Regions from separate parts of the Devosia sp. 2618 genome, predicted to be linked through region 1. Evidence: predicted binding sites of a transcription regulator. Region 1 holds the regulator's gene; each other region holds the start of a gene.
What was found. Region 1 encodes LexA, which represses DNA repair genes until DNA is damaged. Its sites were predicted from a motif close to TGTTCNNNNTGTGTTCNG; they were not measured.

Region 1 (2,264 bases):
AGGAAATCCTGGTCGACCTTGGCGTGACGCTCGATTTCTGGCGCATCAACATGCGGCCCGGCAAACCACTAATGTTTGGCACTCGTGGCAAGACGCTGGTGTTCGGCCTGCCCGGCAATCCGGTCTCGGCCATGGTCACATCCATGGTATTCATCCGCCCCGCTTTGCGCGCCTTCCTCGGCTTTCCTGAGCCCGCGCTGTGGAGCCTGCCGCTGGCTGGTCCCACGCCGCCCAACACCGCCCGCCGCCACTTCATGCGCGCCCATCTAATCCAGACGCCGACCGGCCCGCAGCTGCAGCCGATCGCGCAGACCGATAGCGGCCATACTTCGTCGCTGGCGCAGGCCGATATGCTGATCATTCAGCCAGAATTTGACCCTGGGCAGTCGCCCGGAACCATTGTCCGGGCCATCCCGCTCGACGGGTTCTGACGGACAACTCGCTGCCAAAAGCAGAAATTTGCTGGGCATATTGCAGAACATAACTGGAACGCGTATGGTCGTTCTGCCTATGTTCCGATTCCCGCTCCGAGAGGGCCCATGCTCACGCGCAAACAACACGAGCTGCTGATGTTCATCCACGAACGGATGAAGGAAAGCGGCATTCCTCCATCCTTTGATGAGATGAAGGATGCGCTTGATCTGGCATCCAAGTCCGGCATTCATCGGCTGATAACGGCGCTCGAAGAGCGTGGCTTCATTCGCCGCCTGCCCAATCGGGCCCGCGCGCTGGAGGTGGTTAAACTCCCCGATTCGATGAACCCTTCGCTCGGTGGCCGCAAGGCGCGCTTTGAGCCATCGGTGATCGAAGGCAATCTGGGCAAGGTCGCATCGCCCCCCTCGCGCATGTCGGCGGCCGAGGATTATGCCAGGCCGATTTCCATTCCGGTCATGGGCCGCATCGCGGCGGGTACGCCGATTTCGGCAATCGAGAATCACACCCACACCATCATGGTGCCGCCCGAAATGCTCGGCGCCGGTGAGCATTACGCGCTCGAAGTGCGCGGCGACTCGATGATCGACGCCGGTATTTTCGATGGCGACACCGTGCTCATCAAAAAGCAGGATGCCGCCAGCACGGGCGAGATCATCGTCGCACTTGTTGACGATGAGGAAGCAACGTTGAAGCGGCTGCGCCGCAAGGGCAACACCATCGCGCTCGAAGCAGCCAACCCCGCCTACGAAACGCGTATCTTCCCACCAGACCGGGTCAAGGTACAGGGACGCCTTGTGGGTCTGCTTCGCAAGTATTGACCATCGGCTGCTGATCTATGGGGCTGCGCAGTTGGCGCGGCCCCTTTTTGTTGGCGCGCACGCGAATTTGACCGGGACACCTTGCCTGCCAGCAACCGATGACGGAAATCACCCGGTCGCATATGTCGTTGTTTTGTCAGCACTTCGAACAAAAGCTGAAATGTGCTTCACAGTTGGCTGCAAACTGTCAATATCGTCCATCTTGCAATATAGACTATTCCGTGCCATATAGGTCGCATACGTTTTCAGCCTAAGTCGGCTGCCTAATGCCGGTTCGCCGGACCGTGGCTTCCTTCTCTACCATGCGAACGTTATTTTCCTCTGGCATGTTGTCATTGGATAACCGCTCGTTCGCTGATGCTACGAGCAAAAGGAAACTATCATGGCCCTCATCACCGGCACCGTTAAATTCTTCAACACCACCAAGGGCTTCGGCTTCATCTCGCCAGAAAATGGCGGCAAGGATGCTTTCGTCCACATCTCGGCTGTTCAGCGTTCGGGCCTCCAGGGCCTCTACGAGAACGACAAGGTGACCTACGAGCTCGAGACCGGCCGTGACGGCAAGGAATCGGCAACCAACCTGACCCTGCTCTAGTTTTTTCTAGACTGGCGAGCGCGCTTCGGCGCAGCTCGGATGAGGCCATCGCGATTTTTCGCGGTGGCCTTTTCTTTTGTGCATTGAGCTTTGGGGCACGTCCTCCTTCGACAAGTTCAGGGTGGTTCGAGGGTCGCTGCGTTCCCGCCTCACAATGAGGGCTACTCATATGGTCGAGTGTTCGAGTAGCCCTCATGGTGAGGTGCGAGTTCTGACGAGCCTCGAACCACGAGGGCATGCCACCACTCATCCCAAACAAAAAGGCCCGCGCGATGCGCGGGCCTTTCGTCATTTTCAGCGAACCAATCAGTGATTGTCGCGCGGCACGCCAAAAGTCTGGGCGATGCGCTGGTACTTTTCGGCTGGCTTGAGGATGGCGCCATCGCCGAGCTGGCCGACGATACCGCGCTGAATTT
Region 2 (2,264 bases), 310 kb from region 1:
CCGCAGCCGTCGAAGCGGTCAACGGCAAGGCGACGCGCATTTTTGGCATGAAGCAGGACATTACCGAAGAAAAACTGCTCGGCGATCACACGCGCTATCTGGCCGAGTTCGACGTCATGACCGGTCTCGCCAATCGCAGCCAGTTCCAGACGCGCCTCGACATGCTCAATGATGGCTCCAGCAAGCGTCAGATCGGCGCGCTGCTGCTGATGGATCTTGATGGCTTCAAGCAGATCAACGACACCCACGGCCATGCGCTAGGCGATGAATGCATCAAGGAAGCCGCCGCGCGGCTGACCGAGAGCAGCGGCACGGCAGAACTCGTGGCGCGGATCGGTGGCGATGAATTTGCCGTGCTCCTGGGTGCCGACCTCAGCCTCGCCGAGATCGAGCAGCGGGCGCAGGCTATCGTCGAAATGGTCGCCCAACCCCTCGCTCGCATGGGCCACACCATGGCGTTAAGTGCATCGGTCGGCGTTGCACTCTATCGGGGCGGTTCGGCCGAGGACCTGTTCCGGCAGGCCGATACGGCGCTGTACGCAGCCAAGGCCGCCGGTCGCAACACGACAATGACCTTCCCCATCGCCGCCTGACACTCAGGCCAAAAAGAAAGGCCGCCGAAGCGACCTTTCTGCATTCTGAAATAATCCAGCGTTCTTAGAACGGGATATCGTCGTCCATGCCGCCTGGCTCGAAGGCCGGTGCATTGGAGGCCGGACGACGCGCGCCGCCACCGGCATTGTCGCGCACGCCACGGAAACCACCGTCGCCGCCGCCACCGCCGCCATAACCACCACCCTGGCCGCCGCCACCGCCGCCTTCAGCGTCGTTGCGGCCGTCGAGCAGCGTCAGGTTCGAGTTGAAGCCCTGCAGCACGATTTCGGTCGAATACTTGTCGGCGCCGGACTGGTCCTGCCACTTGCGGGTCTGCAGCTGGCCTTCGATATAGACCTTGCTGCCCTTGCGCAGATAACTCTCGGCCACGCGCGTCAGACCTTCCGAGAAGATCACCACACGGTGCCACTCGGTCTTTTCGCGGCGTTCGCCGGTGTTCTTGTCTTTCCAGTTCTCCGAGGTGGCGATCGACAGATTCACCACCTTGCCCCCGCTTGGGAGGTTGCGCACTTCTGGGTCAGCCCCGAGATTGCCCACCAGGATGACCTTGTTCACACTGCCTGCCATCGCTCATTCCTTTCGATTCAGTCCCCGGGCCTTTGCCCACGAGGACGCTCACTTACATAGCGGCGGCACCTTACTCCCGCGCGCCGCTCACCGCCCGCGCCTTGGCGAAGTTGTGAACAGAAGTGTCTCTTCATTTGTTCTCTTTATGTTCCATATATCTTGGCCAGTCAAGCATCCTCCACATGAGGCACTGCCTCGCATTGGAAATGCTCGCTGGCGGCATTTGTGCACACGTCCAGCTGCGCGGCGTTTTGTTGTCTGCTGACAGACCCTGTCAGTAGCCGTGCTCCAAAACCGCGGCATGATCTTCGGACTTGACCGAATCCGCATTGTTCCGCTTATGTTCACCGCAAACAATGCCGCTTTGGCAAGTCGTCAGCTACACGCTAAGGTGACCTGCAAGCCGGGCGGCCATGCGTTTGCCCCGCTTGTGGCAAGCGCGCGGCGCCCCTATTTATCTGGTCTTCCTGACCAAATGCCCATTATCGACTTTGCCGTGGTGCAGCCTGCTGGCGCACCGAGCCATGGACTGAATTGATGACCACCAAGCCAAGCCAGAACCGTGAGATCATTGTGCGCGGAGCCCGCGAACATAATCTCAAGGGCATCGACCTCAAATTGCCGCGCGACAGCCTGATCGTGATGACGGGTCTGTCCGGGTCCGGCAAGTCGTCGCTGGCATTCGACACCATCTATGCTGAAGGCCAGCGCCGCTACGTGGAATCGCTGAGCGCCTATGCGCGCCAGTTCCTCGAGATGATGCAGAAGCCCGATGTCGAGCATATCGAGGGCCTGTCGCCCGCGATTTCCATCGAGCAGAAAACCACATCGCGTAACCCGCGCTCTACCGTTGGCACGGTCACCGAGATCTACGACTATCTCCGCCTGCTGTTTGCCCGCGTCGGCGTGCCCTATTCGCCCGCAACCGGCCTGCCCATCGAAAGCCAGACCGTCAGCCAGATGGTAGACAAGGTACTGGAACTGCCCGAAGGCACGCGGCTTTACCTGCTCGCGCCGATCGCGCGCGGCCGCAAGGGTGAGTACAAAAAGGAACTCGCCGACCTGATGCGCAAGGGCTTCCA
Region 3 (2,264 bases), 2.6 Mb from region 1:
AGGCGCGGCGTCATCCGCTCTTTGATGGCACCATAGGCCTGATCGATGCGGGTCAGCAGCGATAGCCCGAACCGGGCCTGTAGCGGCTTGCGCGGCCGCTGACGCAATTGCCCGATGCTCGTCAGCCCCATTTGGGCCAGTGTCGCCACCTGTTGCTCATTGAGCCGAAGGGCCGCGACCGGCAGTGTATCGAGCAATGTGGCAAGGCCGTCCGGCGCAACCACCTGGCTGCGGGCAAAGTGGCTGATCGCCCAGGCCGCACCAATCGTCGGTGCAATGGCGCCAGACACGGTATAGCCCAGCAGGCGCAACCGCGTCAGCAACAGGCGCAGCATCGGCGCCTCGCCGCCAAACAGGTGATCCACCCCGGTTATATCGAGCACAAGGTCGCCAAACCGGCCGACATCCTCCATCACCGCGACCATGGGGCTGGCATTGGAATGCCAGTCGACGAAATCGGCAAAGCCGGCCTCAAGCTGCGGGCGATTGATCTCCTTGGCGACCAGCGCCGGCACCAGAGCCCGCGCATCGGCCAGACTTTGACCAAGCCTGACCCCGGCCTGACCGGATTGGCTATCCAGTGCAACGATCCTGAGGCCGCCCTTGATTTTTTCGTAAAGCGCCAAGGGGGCGGCAAGCGTTGGATCAACCCGTTTCAGGTAGTCGGTGGGCCAGGTTGGCAGGAATAGCACCAGAAAGCGGCGTGGCCGGTCGGACCGGTTGCCCATGTCGAGGAGTGAAGTTTGAAAATCCATTTTCAGTCCATCCGAGCACCCATTCGGCATGCTGTCTGACAAGCGATCCGCGTTCGAGCCGCACCTGCCAGCGCGCCGGGCCGGGTGCCCGATCATCATATTGTTTTCGTCCACTGCGCCCCGGCAGCAGATGCCAGCGCAACTGCGCCGCGCTGCTTTGTCGTTGCGTGCCGTAGCGCAGCAGAAATATCGAACTGCCGGCCTCAGCAGCCCTGAGGCTGAGGCGTCGGCTGGCGGTAAAATCGAGCAGCTTCTGGTGCCCGGCAATGTCGGCGACCACGCCGGCCACCGCCCGACAAGCAATGGCCTCCTCGGCGGCCCAGAGCAGTTCGGCCATGTTGGCCGGACGCACCAGCACCATCGCGCCGGGATCAATGCCGAAATGGCCAAGACCCGGCCCATAGGGCAGACCGAGCTTTTGCGCCTCGTCGGCCAGCTGCAGATAGATCACCGCAATACGCCTTTGCGTCAGCAACCCTCCCATCTGCGCCAGAGCAAAACCAAGGCTTGCCCCGGTATTGCGCCGGTCATCGGTGAACACTTCCTGCAGCAGGCCACCGGCCAGTTTGGGAAAGCGTCCGTCCTCGGCCTCCACCACCACCCGTGCCTCGGCCAGCGCGGGTTTGCGCTCGATATCGGCAATGGTGTCGCGCAGCGCGGCGATGCGCTGGAGGCGGTCGGGGGCGGACATGCGCACCACCTTCTGATGTGAACAAAACAGGAACATGATGACTCCTGATGTTCCCGGAGTCGAGTCCTTTTTGTTGTGTCCCCATCCGTCCTTGTGTGACCCTTCCGCATCAAGCCCGGTCAAGACCGCGTGACAGGGGTCACAGCCCATTCACGGAAATCGGGCAGGCTGCTAACGCTGGATGGCTTGCCTTCCGGCGTGCACCTCATCGCCGTTCAACCCGCTCCAGCAAGGAGGCTTGCGCCATGTTCGAGGCCATTACCCGCCTGTTCAACAAGCCAGAAACCGCCCTGTCCAACAACGACCCCAAGCTGGCCGTCGCTGCGCTGCTGGTGCATCTGGCCGCCGTCGACGGGCAGATGAAGGATGAAGAACGCCAGGCGATCAAAACCGCGCTGATGGATCATTATGACATGGACGAGCCGTCCGTGGACAAGCTGATCAAGGAAGCGGCGCTGCGCGATGCCGAGGCGGTGGATTTTTACAAATTCACCTCGTCGATCACCCAGCTCGAAATGGATGACCGTATCGAAATCATCCGCATGATGTGGCTGGTGGTGTTTGCCGACAAGAACAATCACGAGCTTGAAGACAATCTGGTCTGGCGCATTGCCGAACTGATTGGCGTCTCGAGCCGTGACCGCACCATTTTGCGCAATCAGATCGGCAAGGCCGAAAAGGCCTGATCCGCCCCGCTGCTACCAGGCGGTGAATTTTCCAATCGTTTCGATCTCGTCCTTGTCGCAGTCGAACGTGCCGGATTTATCGGCCGCCTCGCGCGCCAGCACATTGGCATCGGCATTGGCTACCGCGTCCAC

Region 2: a site for LexA is predicted at 1,318-1,335, ahead of ssb (single-stranded DNA-binding protein). Genes of this name have one in related genera too.
Region 3: a site for LexA is predicted at 1,464-1,481, ahead of ABIE28_RS19395 (ImuA family protein). Genes of this name have one in related genera too.

Annotation. Positions count from the first base shown of each region.
Region 1 covers NZ_JBEPOO010000001.1:1,292,878-1,295,141, reverse strand. The annotation lists gene ABIE28_RS06530 (molybdopterin molybdotransferase MoeA) at 1-431, shown strand, start outside; gene lexA (transcriptional repressor LexA) at 540-1,253, shown strand; gene ABIE28_RS06520 (cold-shock protein) at 1,636-1,848, shown strand; gene ABIE28_RS06515 (IlvD/Edd family dehydratase) at 2,155-2,264, opposite strand, start outside.
Region 2 covers NZ_JBEPOO010000001.1:1,606,867-1,609,130, forward strand. The annotation lists gene ABIE28_RS08010 (diguanylate cyclase domain-containing protein) at 1-593, shown strand, start outside; gene ssb (single-stranded DNA-binding protein) at 658-1,182, opposite strand; gene uvrA (excinuclease ABC subunit UvrA) at 1,720-2,264, shown strand, end outside.
Region 3 covers NZ_JBEPOO010000001.1:3,918,245-3,920,508, reverse strand. The annotation lists gene ABIE28_RS19400 (Y-family DNA polymerase) at 1-755, opposite strand, end outside; gene ABIE28_RS19395 (ImuA family protein) at 646-1,446, opposite strand; gene ABIE28_RS19390 (tellurite resistance TerB family protein) at 1,692-2,132, shown strand; gene ABIE28_RS19385 (hypothetical protein) at 2,145-2,264, opposite strand, start outside.